4 regions of the Akkermansia sp. N21116 genome follow, and region 4 is predicted to be linked to each of the others. Evidence: riboswitches for the same ligand, from Rfam matches in the RefSeq annotation. Region 4 holds a riboswitch; each other region holds the start of a gene.
What was found. Region 4 has a riboswitch for cobalamin ahead of QET93_RS01305 (autotransporter outer membrane beta-barrel domain-containing protein). Riboswitches for the same ligand answer to the same signal wherever they lie in the genome.

Region 1 (3,507 bases), 1.5 Mb from region 4:
AGCTGGGAGAACAAATCAAGCAGGCTTATTTGAAAACAATTCTCCAGCAACAAGCCCAATATGCTCAGAAGAAGCAATTCGATAAAATCGTCGAAATCCAAAAAATAATAAAAACGATTGAGGACACGGAGCCTTCCCTTCTCTTTTTCAAGACGCCATCGAAAGAGGACTCTGCTGTACCGAACAGGCGTTGACCCATTTGGAGCGGATTTTCATCCCTATCCTACGCCCGAATATCCGGTTGTTCATACTTCGATAAAACCGCCAAATGCGCCTCACACAATTCAAGTCAGGTTTTCTCTATAGACTACAATATATTGTATGTATGATAATATTTACATACAAAATGAGAAAATTCTCTTGCATCCTCGCGCTTGATTGATGTAGAAACCGTTCCAGCACAGGTAACGGAAGACGGTGAAAATCCGTCGCGGACGCGCCGCTGTAACCGGTTGATCCCGGAGTGGACACTGCTCCCGAGAGGAAGTGGGAAGTTCATCCCGAAAAATATGGTCAAGAACCGGAAGCCAGAAGACGACCTGGGCAACCATAGTATCACCATCTCGCGAAAGGATGCGCGTACGAATCGGAATTCCGGCAACCGGTCGGCAAAGGCAATCTGAATGGATCCTCCAAGCTATCCCCACCTCCGCAATTCTTTTTTGTATTTGTTTTCTTTTGTACCCGCCCCATCCCCTTCCCGGGGATGTCGTGTGTACATGCCGCGCGATGCGTCTTTTACGCCACCTTCAAATATCTGCGCCGCATGGTCTCCACAATCATCAAAAGAAACGGTAAATCCGAGAGCTTCCAAGGATACAAGATCGAGGAAGCAATCCGGAAAGCCTTCCACAGTTCCGGGACAAAATATGACGATTTCGTCTATGTCCGAGTCCTCGCATCGCTGGGTTCCCGTGAATCCGTAACCGTAGAAGAAGTCCAGGATCTGATCGAACGAACCTTGTTCAAGTGCGGATGTTTCGAGACGGCTCGTTCTTTTATCACCTACCGCTTCCTGCACAAGATGCAGCGGGAACAAATAGGAGGCATTTACCACGGCAATACTTATGTCGATTGCAAACAAACCGTTGAAGAATACATCGGACGGACGGACTGGCGCATCGCGGCCAACTCCAACACGACCTATTCCAATGCCGGCCTGATCAACAATACCGCCGGCAAGGTCATTGCCAATTACTGGCTCGACCAAGTGTACTCGGAAGAGGAAGGAGCAGCCCATCGCAACGGTGACTACCACATCCACGATCTGGACTGTCTGACAGGCTATTGTGCCGGCTGGAGCCTGCGGAATCTTCTCAACGAAGGGTTCAACGGCGTCCGTTCACGAGTGAACAGCCGCCCCCCGAAACATCTGAAGGAAGCTCTCGGACAAATGGCAAACTTCCTGGGAATCCTCCAAAGCGAATGGGCGGGAGCCCAGGCTTTCAGCTCCTTCGATACCTTCCTGGCTCCCTATGTCTTCAAAGATCAACCCTCGTTCCAGGTCTTGAAAAAAGCCATACGGGGATTCGTTTACAACCTGAACGTGCCATCTCGCTGGGGACAGTCTCCCTTCACCAATGTAACCATCGACTGGACGGTACCCCGTGACTTGCGCGAACAAGTCCCCTTCAGCGGAGGTAAACACCTGCTTGAAGGAATCAACGATCCCCGGCTTGACGCTCTTGCCCGGGAACGAGGGGCTGAATCTCCGGAGAAGATGACGTTCAAACATTTCCAGCCGGAAATGGACCTGATTAACAAGGCTTTCTACGAAGTCCTCACGGAAGGGGACAGCACCGGACAACCGTTCACCTTTCCCATCCCTACCGTCAACATCACGGAAGATTTCGACTGGGACAACCCCAATGTCCCCCTACTCTTCGAAAATGCCGCCAAGATAGGTTCTTCCTATTTCCAGAACTTCATCGGCAGTCAATATACCCGTGACGAAAACGGCAATAAAATTCCCGATGAACGCGCCTACAAACCCGATGCCGTAAGATCCATGTGCTGCCGCCTGCAGCTCGACCTGAGAGAACTGCTCAAGCGCGGAGGAGGCCTGTTCGGCTCTGCGGAAATGACGGGCTCCATCGGCGTCGTCACTATCAACCTGGCCCGCCTCGGCTACCTCTACAAGCAAAACAGGGAAAACCTCTTCAAACACCTTTCCCTGCTCATGGAACTGGCCAAATCCACTCTGGAAAAAAAACGCACATTCATTCAGGAACTCTATGACCGCGGACTCTATCCCTATACCCGGCGCTATCTGCCCGGATTCCGCAACCATTTCTCCACCATCGGCGTCAACGGAATGAATGAACTCCTGAGGAATTTCTCCAACGATACCATGGACATCAGCACCGACCAAGGCATCGCCATGGCCCGGGAAATCCTGGAATTCATGCGGGATAAAATACGCCTCTTCCAAGAGGAAACCGGCAACCTCTACAACCTGGAAGCAACCCCGGCCGAAGGCACCACGCACCGCTTCGCCCGCGAAGATGCCAAGCGCTATCCGGATATTATCCAGCAAGGCCCCGTCGGGAAACGGTACTACTCGAACAGTTCCCAACTTCCCGCCAATTTCACGTCCGACCTTTTCCAGGCCCTCACCCTCCAGGATGACCTCCAATGCTGCTACACGGGAGGCACCGTCTTTCATATGTACATGAACGAAGGAATCAGCTCCCCCGAAGCCTGCCGAGACCTCGTTCGCAAAGTACTCACCAACTTCCGCCTCCCCTACCTGACAGTTACCCCCCTCTTCTCGGTATGCTCCCGCCACGGATACCTGCAAGGGGAACACGAATACTGCCCCTACTGCGACGAAGAAATCCTGGTCAGGCATGCATCGGACACTGCCGATACCTTGGACTGAATCCCTCCTCCGATCCAATTCCCCCTTACCCCTAACCCAAAAACAATCACCATCATGAAACAAGAAGAAATACTAGCCCTCCACACGGAAGAACGCACCCGCTGCACAGTTTACACCCGAGTCATGGGCTATCACCGCCCCGTGGAAACATTCAATGCCGGCAAACAGGGAGAATTCCACGACAGAAAGCACTTCCTGGAACCCATCCCACAACCGGATACCTGTTCCTGCCAATCTACCAGGAACGCCCAAAGCGCCTAATTCCCACCAATCATCCCTTTTCCCGCACATAACCGTATCGTTATTGGGAGGCATGCATCAGGGCATTGAGGACATTACTCCGCTCACCCTTCTGGACTACCCGGGGAAGGCGGCCTGCATCCTGTGGTTCGGCGGCTGCAACATGCGCTGCCGGTACTGCTACAACGCAGACCTGGCGAAAGGCTGTAAGGCGAAGGCAGCCTTTCCCAGCCATCTCCGGGAAAAATCTCTGGAAGAATTCCTGAAGACACGTGCAGGATTCCTCGACGGAGTCGTCCTATCGGGCGGAGAATGTTCTCTCTGCCCTGATCTTCCGGAAATATGCCGGCTTGCTCAATCCCTCGGATACGAGGTGAAAATGGATA
Region 2 (3,507 bases), 1.4 Mb from region 4:
ATGAGGATTCCCGACAGGGATGGACCTTTTCAGCAATTCAACAACAATATGAAGAAACGATCTTTAGAACTCAAGGGTAACACCGCCGAACACCCCGATTCCACGGGCCTGCAAGGCACCGAAGTTGTAGTCGTTCGTCACGATGTATTTCTCGTTGAGAAGGTTTTCCACACGGAAATGCAGAGTCATGTTGTCCGTCACTTTATAACGGACAAACCAACGCAGCGTTACATAATCATCCAGATACTTGCCGCCCGATGTCGATGTATCGCAACGGTTGCTGGCGGACAAAATACCAAGACCGGTAGTCAGGCGTTCCAGAGGTGAAACATGGATTTCACCGCTGACCGTATTGCGAGCCGTCCCGAGAAGCTGTTTGCCATCATTATCCTTGGGCATCACGTAGGTGTAGCCAAGGGTGTAGCCGGGTTTCCAGGCGCAGCTGAATTCCCCGCGCAGGGAAGTTTCCACCCCAGTCATCGTGCCATGACTTGTATTTTCCCATGTGGAGAAGGCGGTAGAATAGTCGCCGGGAGTCGTATAACCCGTTTTGGGATTGATCATGTCATTAATACGCGTCCAGAAACCGGTAACCGTCAGGTAATGGTTCTTGACGAGACGCTGTTCAATGCCCAGATCGCCGCCAAGGGAACGGGAAATTTTCAAATCAGGGTTGCCGATATACGACCAGCCTCCTATATTGCAGTTCGCGTAGCGTTCCCATTCGGAAGGAGCGCGGAAACCGGAACCAACGGAACCGAAAATTCGAGTCGGAGAATCTTCACGGCCGTTTACTTTCCATGATCCGGCAAAACGCCATGTAGCATTGTTGTTCCAGATGGTGCTGTGTTCCAAACGGCCGACGGCACTGAAATCCAGATAACGGGTCGGAGACCACATCTGTTCGGCAAACCAGGCGAGATTGCTCTCCATTTCGTCGATATCGACGTAATTATTCAAACAGTTGTAATCCGTACGATCCCAGGCCATGCCAAGGATTGTTTTCCATTCCCTATTCCACGTCAATGCATTACGCCATTCCATCTGAAACTTGCTGTGATCCGTCCAGGAGTTTCCGTCGATCAGGTTATCCTTAAAATGGCGGTCATAGTACCCCATCATGAAGGTAGTCGACCAGATCTTGTTGATGTTGGAATCCAACGTTGCAGTCAACAAGTTGCTGCGCATATCGAAACGGTCGCGCTCAACAGTCGAACCTGTTGCTCCATAAACTAAACTCGGATTGTCCAATTGCGAATCCATCCGGCGGTAGGTCAAGCTCAACTTGTTGTCCTTGTTAATATCATAGGTCAGGCGCAGAGCTTCCTGCCATTGGCGAAAATCACCGTAATTATTGGCTTGTCCCGGATTGGGGTAGGCATAAGGACCGGAAGCCCCCAAATAATGAAGATCGTTTTCGGTCGTTTCAAAACCGACTCCTACAAAATAACCCAGTTTTTTGATTTTGCCCTGAGACGTCACCGTTCCCGTATAGGAACCAAAAGAACCGGCCTCGTTGAAAATGGAAAGGGAGGGTTTGCCCGATCCTTCCGGTGTAGAAAGAGCCAAAACGCCGGCATACGAGTTGTTGCCGTAGACGGCCCCTTGAGGTCCTTTGACAAGTTCCGCGCCACCCAAGTCAAAGAGGCTACCCTGGCCATAAAGTTGTCCAGGGCCGGAACCAAGACTGTCGTACGACATGGCATTACGCACATCGGATACGCGCATGCCGTCGATCATCAAAGATGTACCGCCAGCCAAATTAACACCGCGAACAGTCATGTATCCCATGGATCCACGCTGACCAACACTGCCGTCTTCCAGCATATACACGCCAGGAGTGCGGGCAAGAGCACCGGAAAGAGTTTCAATCCCGCGTTCTTCGAAAGCCTTCGGATCAATAATACTCACAGAGACGCCGGAAGACGTGTATGGCACTCCTACATAGTGGGAGGAAACAGTCATTTCCGGTAAGACGGCGACAGTCTGGGCAGGTACAGTTTTCTGCTCCTGAGCACCGGCTGGCTGGGTTGCCGACTGATTGTCAGCATTCGCTCCGAGAGAGACTTGGCCTGAAGCCACAAGGGCCAGACCGACAGCAATAGCACCCATTTCGAGTGCTTTTCTATAGCATATCATAGTTGTAACGCCTTAAAACCGGTACTTCGCCGGTCAAATAGGACAACTCCCATGGCTGGTTTTCTGGCTTGCGAAAGCATGCTTCCGTTTACAGTTGCGGTACAGCTCCGGATTTTCACCGGTATTCCCCATCTATTGCCTGCCCGTGCCACGGGCTTCCATAGAAGTCTGTGATCCGCTCCATGGCGAACCCATGCCCGCAATCAACACAATTTTGTTCCTAAGGTCAACACCAAATTGAAGAGAGTGTCACTTTACAACATTTGCCGGCACATAATGAGACTTGGGTTCCGACACACCGAATTGCCACCGGACACTCTGAGGCTGGGAAGAAGAAAAGGTTTTCCAGGATACGAATACGGTCACGGTATCGACACGGAACGGACGGTTCGCTTTCCAGGAATACATTTTCCGGACGGGATCATAGGAAGCGGGAACTTTACCCAATCCATTGATCATCATCACAATAGAGTCCGGATTTACATCCCGTTCATTACTCAAATCAATCGATATGACGGGAGCTAGATCCGCAATCACGGCATTGGCAGTAGGCTGAACAGTTTGCATAGGAGGAGGAAGCAATGAGGAAGACATGGAGGCAACCGATATGCTTCCTGCCCCGGAATCGGATACCCCCGAAGCCCCCGATTCTCCCAAAGGATGGAACGTCACGGCATTGGCAAAAATCCTCGGATTGTTGCCAAATACGACGTAACGGGGAATCTGCCAATTGTCCGTTTCATGCAAGGTCTTCCTCTGGACGACTGTCACAGCGCCCACGTAACCGTATGTCGGCAGTTTTTCGATCATTTCCGGCGTATGATACCCTCCGGGATAACAGTAGAATTCAATCGGTACATTAAAATTGGCCTGCAGCCACTCCCGAGACTTGCCGATTTCCCGGTCGATCAGAGTGGAATAGGCTTCCTGCCCCTTACGCTGGACTCGCTTCCATGCCGAGGGGTAGAGATGGCTTGTGGAATGGCTTCCGAGAGTAGCCCCGGCACGCACCATTTCCTTAACCTGTTCAATACTCAACGACGCCCCCCGGCCAGTCAAATAATTGGTATAGGGAAACACCGTGAACGGAAATTCCATTTCCTTCAACACCGGAAAGGCGTCCGTATAGAGGCTTTTCCAGCCATCGTCGACCGTGATCATCACACAATACTCCGGAAGGCGACGGTCGCCATTCTTCCATTCCCTGAATTCTTTCAGGGTAATAACGGGCATGCCTGCATCCTTCAATGCCTGCATCTGACGACGGAAAACAGAGGTACGCATACGCATCTCCGTCACAGGTTTTTCCTCGCTAAAATCATGATAGCACAGGATGGCAACCTGAGTCTTGTTCTGATCCACCGGGAT
Region 3 (3,507 bases), 770 kb from region 4:
TTTCCATGCCTTTTGGGGGTGACGTTGGGAGAATCCGCTGTGAATGCTGCGGCAGGCGAAGGCATGTCCATTTCATCTCCCCTCATGTTGTTGCCGGACGGCATCGTCTGGATCAGAACCAGCGAAGAAGCCAGTGCCAGCACGAGCCAGAACCACTGCCACGGACGTTTCCAGGGGGGTAGATGAGAGGCTTTTTTCATGCCTTTTTCACCATCATCAGGGAGAGGTATTCTTCGGGACGTTCCAGGATTTCTTCACCATTGTGGGAGATGAATTGTCCGGGCATGCCAAGGCGTTCGCCATAGACGATCCGGGTGCCGGGTTCATTGAGTACCCTGCGGATGAGGGCATTGCGGCTCCGGTAGGTTTTCATCAGCACCGTGGTTGAATTGGGCGGGAAGTCGAGCTGATCGACCATTTCCGCACGGAATGCCGGGATGACGCGCAGGCTTTCACCATTTTCCACAAGCACCGTTTGGGAGAGTGAAGAGAGCGTGCAATACGAGGTAATGCCCGGTACGACCTCCGTCTTCAATCCGGGCATTTGTGTCTGCAACAACTTGAGGATATATCCGAATGTGCTGTAGGTCATGGCGTCGCCCAGCGTGGCAAAGGCACAGTTTTTGCCTTCCTCCAGCTGTTGGGCAATAATCATGGCGTTGGCAGCGATGTGAAGCTCGCGATCCGTCTTGTCGCGCGACATGGAGAAGAGCAGGGGGACGATGGTGCCCTTGATGGCTCCCAGCGATTCGACAACGGAGGACGAAATGCTGGTTTCCGTGTTGGGCCCCGTTACTGTGAAGATGATGTCTACTTCCGCGAGAACCCTTGCGGCACGAAGCGTCAGGTACTCTGGGTTTCCGGGGCCGATGCCCACGCCGTAAAATGTGCCGAGTTGCATAGATGTTTATTCTTTCATTCCTTTTTTGACGACCAGGATGTTGTCCGTCGTTTCGCGGGCGTGGCGCAGAAAGACATTACGGATGCCTTGCAGTTCGCCCAGTCCCTTGAGGTTCAATTTGACTTCGAAGCCCTCCTTCTTCAGGACGCTTGCCCAGGAGTCTTCTTCGTCTCCGGCGAGGTCATTCGTGGCGTGGTCGCCAGCAACGATCATGAAAGGTGCCAGCCATACGGTTTTGAGCCCCTGTTTCTGGAGCTTCTTCAGTTCGGCAAGGATGGAATCGAACCCCGTTGTTCCTTCGACTGTGGCCAGGAATGCCTTGGGATCCTTCCGGTGAAGCTCGGTTTGCACGGCAGCGAACACGAGGTCGGCGCGGCCTTCCTTCTGACCGTGCCCCATCAGAACAATGGCTTCGTCTGCCTTGCGTTCCTGAGGGAACTCCGTGAGGATGGCGGTGACCACTTCCTGCATATCGCGGTTGCTTTCCAGCAGGGGGCGACCGATCAAAACTTTTTCAAATGCCCCGGGATTGTGCTCCAGATAACGCTGAATCGTGCGTTCCATTTGGGAGAATTCTTCTCCGGCTGCCATGTGGAGCGACTGGACGCAGAGGGTTTTGACGCCTTTGTCCGAGAGCATTTTAAGGCTTTCCTGGATAGACGGAACAGGGCGGCCTTCTTTGGCGATCTTGTGGCGGATGATGTCGGAGGTGTAAGCCCAGGATGTTTTATCTGCCGGGAAACAGGTTGTGAGTGTTTTCTCCGTACTGGTGTAGGACGTCAAAGCTTTTTGATGGCTTGTTCCGAAGGCGACGATGAGGAGACCGTCCCGGTCGATTGGAGTCTGGGCGGGGAGCATGGAAGTACCAAGGCTGGCGGTGGCGAGGATGCAAAGGGTTTTGAAGAAGCGGAGGATCATGGTAAAATGGGATTCAAAGAACGGGTGTTTTACGAATAAAGAAATCAGACAAGGCAACCCCTCAATCATGAGGTGAAGACCCAGCAAAAAAATGTCGGTTGCAAAAGCCCTTAACCAACAACGGCAAGGTTCGTCAGCGATGGCGGTAGAGTCTGTGCCCAGGGTGACGGCGACAGGGCGAAACAAGGAGGTAAGCCCTTCTTCAGAAGAGTGTTTGGATCAATCATGCGTTGAATAGTCTATGTGGTCATAACGGATATTCGGACTCCGGGCTTCATTTCTTCTCTTCGCCTTCACCCCTTGCGGGACTGGCTTAAGCGTGTGACCGCCTTGAAGAGTCGTAACCCGATACCGCAGCGCGACTGTTTCCGGTTCTCACGGAATTCCCCGTTGCTTGGCGAAAGTGATAGAGAAATCATGCCTCCAAGTCAACTGTGTTGGATGGTATTTTCTTCTTTACGGGAAAAACAAAGCCGTCTCAAATGATGAAAACCATTTGAGACGGTTGGTGATGATTCGGAGCAAAGATGTTTTTACCTTCCCGTTCGCTGGAGGACGATGGCGGTGCGCGGAAGGAGGTAGAGAGAGAGCTTACCGTTGGCGGTGAAGTGGTGGATGGCGTTATCCTGACGCCCGAATCCGCCAAAGCGGAGGTCATCGGTGTCAAGGATGATGCGCCATTCTCCTTCTTCATCAACGGGCAGGAGATAGTCGGGCAGGGCCTTGTCGCCGGACCAGTTGAAGATGAAGATCAGTTTGCCCCGGCGGAAGGCGAGTACCTGGTTGGTTTCGTCGATGTTGAGAGGGTAGGCGTTGGAAACGGTCAGCAGGCGACTCTGTTTCGCCATATGCACCATGGCTTTATCGAATTCCCGGAGGAAGTCGAATTTCAGAGAGGGATTGTCGACAAGCGACCATTGGCGGCGGCAGTATTGGTAGGACCAGTTGTTACCTTCCCGAGGGAAGTCGATCCATTCCGGGTGGCCGAATTCATTGCCCATGAAGGTGAGCCAGCCTTCACCGCCGGCGGCGAGGGAAACGAGGCGGATCATTTTGTGCAGGGCGATGCCGCGGTCGACGACGATGCTTTTCTGATCTTTGCTCATGGACCAGTACATGTCGGTATCCATGAGGCGGAAGGCAAGGGTCTTGTCGCCGACAAGGGCTTGGTCATGGCTTTCGCAGTAGGCGATATGAGGCTCGCCATGGCGGCGGTTGGAGAGGGTGTACCACATATCGCCCATGCGCCACTCTTCATCCTTCTTTTCTTTGATGAGTTTGATCCAGTAGTCGGGGATGCCCATGGCGAGGCGGTGGGTGAAGCCGATGCCTCCTTCATCGATGGGGCGGCAGAGTCCGGGCATGCCGGACATGTCTTCCGCGATGACGATTGCTCCCGGCTTGACGGACTGGATGAGGGTGTTGGCGAGTTGAAGGTAGGCTACGGCATCGTGGTCGACGGAGGGGCCGAAGTAGGCTCCTAGGTTGTCGAATGGTTCATGTCCTCGGTGGAAGTAGAGCATGGAGGTGATTCCGTCGAAACGGAATCCGTCGAAGTGAAATTCATCCAGCCACCACCGTGCATTGGAGAGGAGGAACTGAATGACTTCGTTGCGTCCGTAATCGAAACAGCACGAGTCCCAGTCAGGGTGGTGTCCGCGTTGACCGGAGAGGAAATATTGTCCGCC
Region 4 (3,507 bases):
CCGTGACGTCAATGTTGCCCGTACTTCCGATGGAATCGAGGGTGATATCTCCCGTTTTAGCCCACAGCCCGTAAACTGTCGTGCCATGGCCCAGCACTTTGACGGTACCGTCGATGGAGCCGGTAATACCTATGCTGCCGTTTTCGGTGGAGATACCGTAGAGGCGGCCCGCCTTTTCCGGTTGGGGGGTGGCAACGATGATTTTCCCGCTAGCCTGGATGCCTCCCAGGGCGATATCTCCGGATTTGGCGTAAATTCCATAGCCGTACGCGGAGGCACCGGTAGTTTCGTTGTTGACGCTTGCGGTGATGGCTCCGGCTATAGAATCCCGGATGGAGATCCCGCCCGAGGTTGTAGCGATGGCATAAGCGTAGTTCCCGGATACTGAAGCACTGATCGATGCACTGGACGTGATGGTATCAATACTGATGGCACTGGAGGCACTGATCCCATAGGCATAATGTGCGGACGATGTTGCCGAAATGGTCGAACTGATCGTACCGATGGGTTGGGTATACCCGTAAGCTGTTATTGGAGAGGAATAATTTCCTGCTCCATCAACTACTAGCGGGGAGGTGATATCTTCTGCATGGGCAGACACGACCATGCCGGAAGCGGCAAGGGACAGGGCTAGTCCGCAGAGGATAGTTCTGGCACTGCGGCGGGAATGACTGGGCATTCCGGAGGAGCAGGCCGGTTCGTTCCCGAATGGGTACGAAAATGCGTCGTTACCTTTCAGGGAAGGTAACCCGTCATGATGAGCTTCAAGCAAGTGAAGCGCTGGAGTATAATTCATGGTTTGGTCTAGACTGCCGGAAAACCCGCCGGCGGTTAGTAATAACTCTCAGGCTGGCGATCTGGCTTCATGAATTCCTTGGCATGGAACCCACATACAGTGGCGGTACCGCTCCGGATTTGCACCGGATTCCCCATCTATTCCCTGTCCGTGCGACGGACTTCCCAGAGAGGAATGTCATGATAACGGATTTGACATCCGTTACAATCCTAAAGTAGAGAATGTATTATATTGCTGATTGTGAGTGATATGCGGGAATATGAATCATGCTGGACTATTTCCGGGAAATAGAATGGTAATTTCCGTGATATCCTGTGATTAAACCATGCGCAGGCTTCATCTGGCGGATGTCAAATACGCCCTCCAATCCAGCTGCCGTCAATTCCTGGAGAGGAATTGAAACCGGGAAATTTCTTCCAGAGACATGATATGCTCAATGCCACAGGCAACTTCATCCGCACGCGCTTCTTCCATGTCCATCTTGCTCATAAGAAATTCTTTCACCATGTTGTGGCAAGAGATGACGCGATCGGCTTGTTTCCGGCCTTCCCGGGTGAGCGTGATGGGGCAGTATTGTTCGTATGCCACCAGTCCCCGTTCTTTTAGTTGTTTCATGGCAAGCGAAACAGAAGGTTTTGTAACGGTCAACGCGTCGGATATATCTCCTACCGTGGCACATCCTTTTTCCAGCTCAATGTGGCGGATTGCTTCCAGATAGTCTTCCAGGCTGTTGCTCAGTTCCAGTGTGGAGATTTTTTTGCGCATGAGAACAAGTGTTAGGTTTATCTAACAACACTAGGGATCGAGACACTCGAAGTCAATTTTTTCTTCTGAAATCCATCTGAATATCGATGGAAACCGATCTTTCAAATGTCTTAAATTAGATTGAACTAATTTTTATTTCTGGAGAATTTTACTGCATGGATTACATATAAATATTTAATAATAATGGTATTATGTATTTGAAAAGAGAAGGGCGATCAAGGGTGTTTCAAAGGGGAGCGAGGAAAAGAGTTGACTAAATGTTAGCCAAAGCTAACTTTGCTGTGTTGCGTGACTCCTTCTCATGCGAAATCCGGGAAATTGCTGCTTTCGGTCTGATGCGGTGGAACCGGGTCAGCCATCCAAAGGGTGGATCGTGAGGAGGAGGAGCATAAGCGGCAAATACTATCAAAGAAACAGCACGAACTATGAAGACTAGCTACCTGATACCCGCCCTGATGACCTGTTCCGGCCTTTGCATGGTCGGCTTGGCATCGGCAGCCGTTTCCGACGTCGCTCCGGTAGTGGAGGACCTCGTCGAAGGCAAAGGCTCCATTCTGAATGACATTGATTTGTTCGGAGATGAATATGGCGATGAGAGTACACCCATACCCAATGATGCATTGACCAGGGCATTGACGGATTTGCACAAGAGCGCCTACGAGAAGGCTAGGTTGCAATTTGTGCTGGAGCAGGCATTTCTGTATACCCGGGGGCAGCATTCAGCACCGGAAACCGCATCTTCCCAGAGCTGGTATAAGTTGCACGCACAAGCCGGTTTGCAATTGATTTCTTCCGATCGTCACCAGGGCACGTGGATCAAGAGCGAGCTTTCCGGTTCCGTGGCTATGAACCGTCACACGCATCGTACGACTCTTGACGATTCGTGGGGAGCAAGTGGTCCTGCCAATTGCGACGTTTTCGAGGACGGGTATTTTTACATTCCCGAACTTCTTCTCACCCAAGGGTTTCTGGATGGACGTCTCGTCATTATGGGAGGTATTGTCAATCAAACGAATTACTTTGACGCCAATACCTATGCCAACAGTACGTTCGGACAGTTCGGCGGGGCGCCTTTCGTGAATAACCAGGTGCTGCCTTTGGGGGATTCCAATTTCGGTTTTGTGACGCAATACCAGTTTAACGAGAATTGGTTTGTCCAAATTGGCGGCAACATGATGGATAATGAACCGCAACGCAATCCCTTCCACAATACACGGGGCGATTGTTTCAATGTGATTGGTGAAATTGGCTGGACGCATGAGAAGGCCTTAGGCATTGGAACGGGAACCTACCGTTTGCAACCGTTCATGTTCCATGCGGATGGCGAGAATCACGGAGGCGTCGCTTTGAACCTGGAACAGGATCTCGGTGACAGCCCTTTTGCTCTATTTGCTCGTGCCGGATGGTGCAGTGCGGAAGTTGGCAATGTCTGCGGTGCGGAAGTCCAGGCCTCGGCCGGGGTGATTTTCAAGAAGCCGTTGGAGATGATGACGGGGTTGAAGGAAGCCGACGGCAACTTCCTGGGAGTCGGTTTCTCCGTGAGCAAGCCGGATGGCGATACGCTGGCGGAAGAACATTCTGCACATGACCGTGAAATGATTCTGGAATGTACGTATAGTTTCTCTATCACACCCTATTGCCTGATTCAGCCCGCTTTCCAGTATGTGAAGAATCCTTCCGGTCGCGATGATGTGGATTCGGCCAGCATCTTCTCCATCCAATGTGTGGTGACGATGTAAGTACGAATGTGTCTGCATATGACCGTTTCATCTTCCTTGTCGTGCATGTATAGAGAAGTTCATCCTTCTATTCCGCATCGGCATTGAAGGGGTCTTGATGACCCAGCAACGCCGCTTTCTCAATTAAGCAGGGGGGAGCGGCGTTGTTTTTTGTTTATCGCAAAGGAAGAGAGAGGCGTTTGAAACGTCTGTGTTCCTGAACGGGTT

Region 1: linked by a shared signal. The riboswitch ahead of QET93_RS09170 (ribonucleoside triphosphate reductase) and the one ahead of QET93_RS01305 (autotransporter outer membrane beta-barrel domain-containing protein) in region 4 are both predicted to bind cobalamin.
Region 2: linked by a shared signal. The riboswitch ahead of QET93_RS06575 (TonB-dependent receptor) and the one ahead of QET93_RS01305 (autotransporter outer membrane beta-barrel domain-containing protein) in region 4 are both predicted to bind cobalamin.
Region 3: linked by a shared signal. The riboswitch ahead of QET93_RS11605 (sirohydrochlorin cobaltochelatase) and the one ahead of QET93_RS01305 (autotransporter outer membrane beta-barrel domain-containing protein) in region 4 are both predicted to bind cobalamin.

What each region holds. Positions count from the first base shown of each region.
Region 1 covers NZ_CP139035.1:2,373,242-2,376,748, forward strand. Annotated here, with positions in the region: gene QET93_RS09165 (hypothetical protein) at 1-194, shown strand, start outside; cobalamin riboswitch at 380-559, shown strand; gene QET93_RS09170 (ribonucleoside triphosphate reductase) at 767-2,881, shown strand; gene nrdD (anaerobic ribonucleoside-triphosphate reductase) at 2,936-3,142, shown strand; gene QET93_RS09180 (anaerobic ribonucleoside-triphosphate reductase activating protein) at 3,195-3,507, shown strand, end outside.
Region 2 covers NZ_CP139035.1:1,701,412-1,704,918, reverse strand. Annotated here, with positions in the region: gene QET93_RS06575 (TonB-dependent receptor) at 64-2,112, opposite strand; cobalamin riboswitch at 2,175-2,307, opposite strand; gene QET93_RS06570 (polysaccharide deacetylase family protein) at 2,389-3,507, opposite strand, start outside.
Region 3 covers NZ_CP139035.1:3,058,449-3,061,955, reverse strand. Annotated here, with positions in the region: gene QET93_RS11615 (hypothetical protein) at 1-200, opposite strand, end outside; gene cobI (precorrin-2 C(20)-methyltransferase) at 197-901, opposite strand; gene QET93_RS11605 (sirohydrochlorin cobaltochelatase) at 908-1,819, opposite strand; cobalamin riboswitch at 2,053-2,254, opposite strand; gene QET93_RS11600 (alpha amylase C-terminal domain-containing protein) at 2,353-3,507, opposite strand, start outside.
Region 4 covers NZ_CP139035.1:330,405-333,911, reverse strand. Annotated here, with positions in the region: gene QET93_RS01305 (autotransporter outer membrane beta-barrel domain-containing protein) at 1-796, opposite strand, end outside; cobalamin riboswitch at 830-980, opposite strand; gene QET93_RS01300 (metal-dependent transcriptional regulator) at 1,175-1,561, opposite strand; gene QET93_RS01295 (carbohydrate porin) at 1,987-3,300, shown strand; gene QET93_RS01290 (hypothetical protein) at 3,455-3,507, opposite strand, start outside.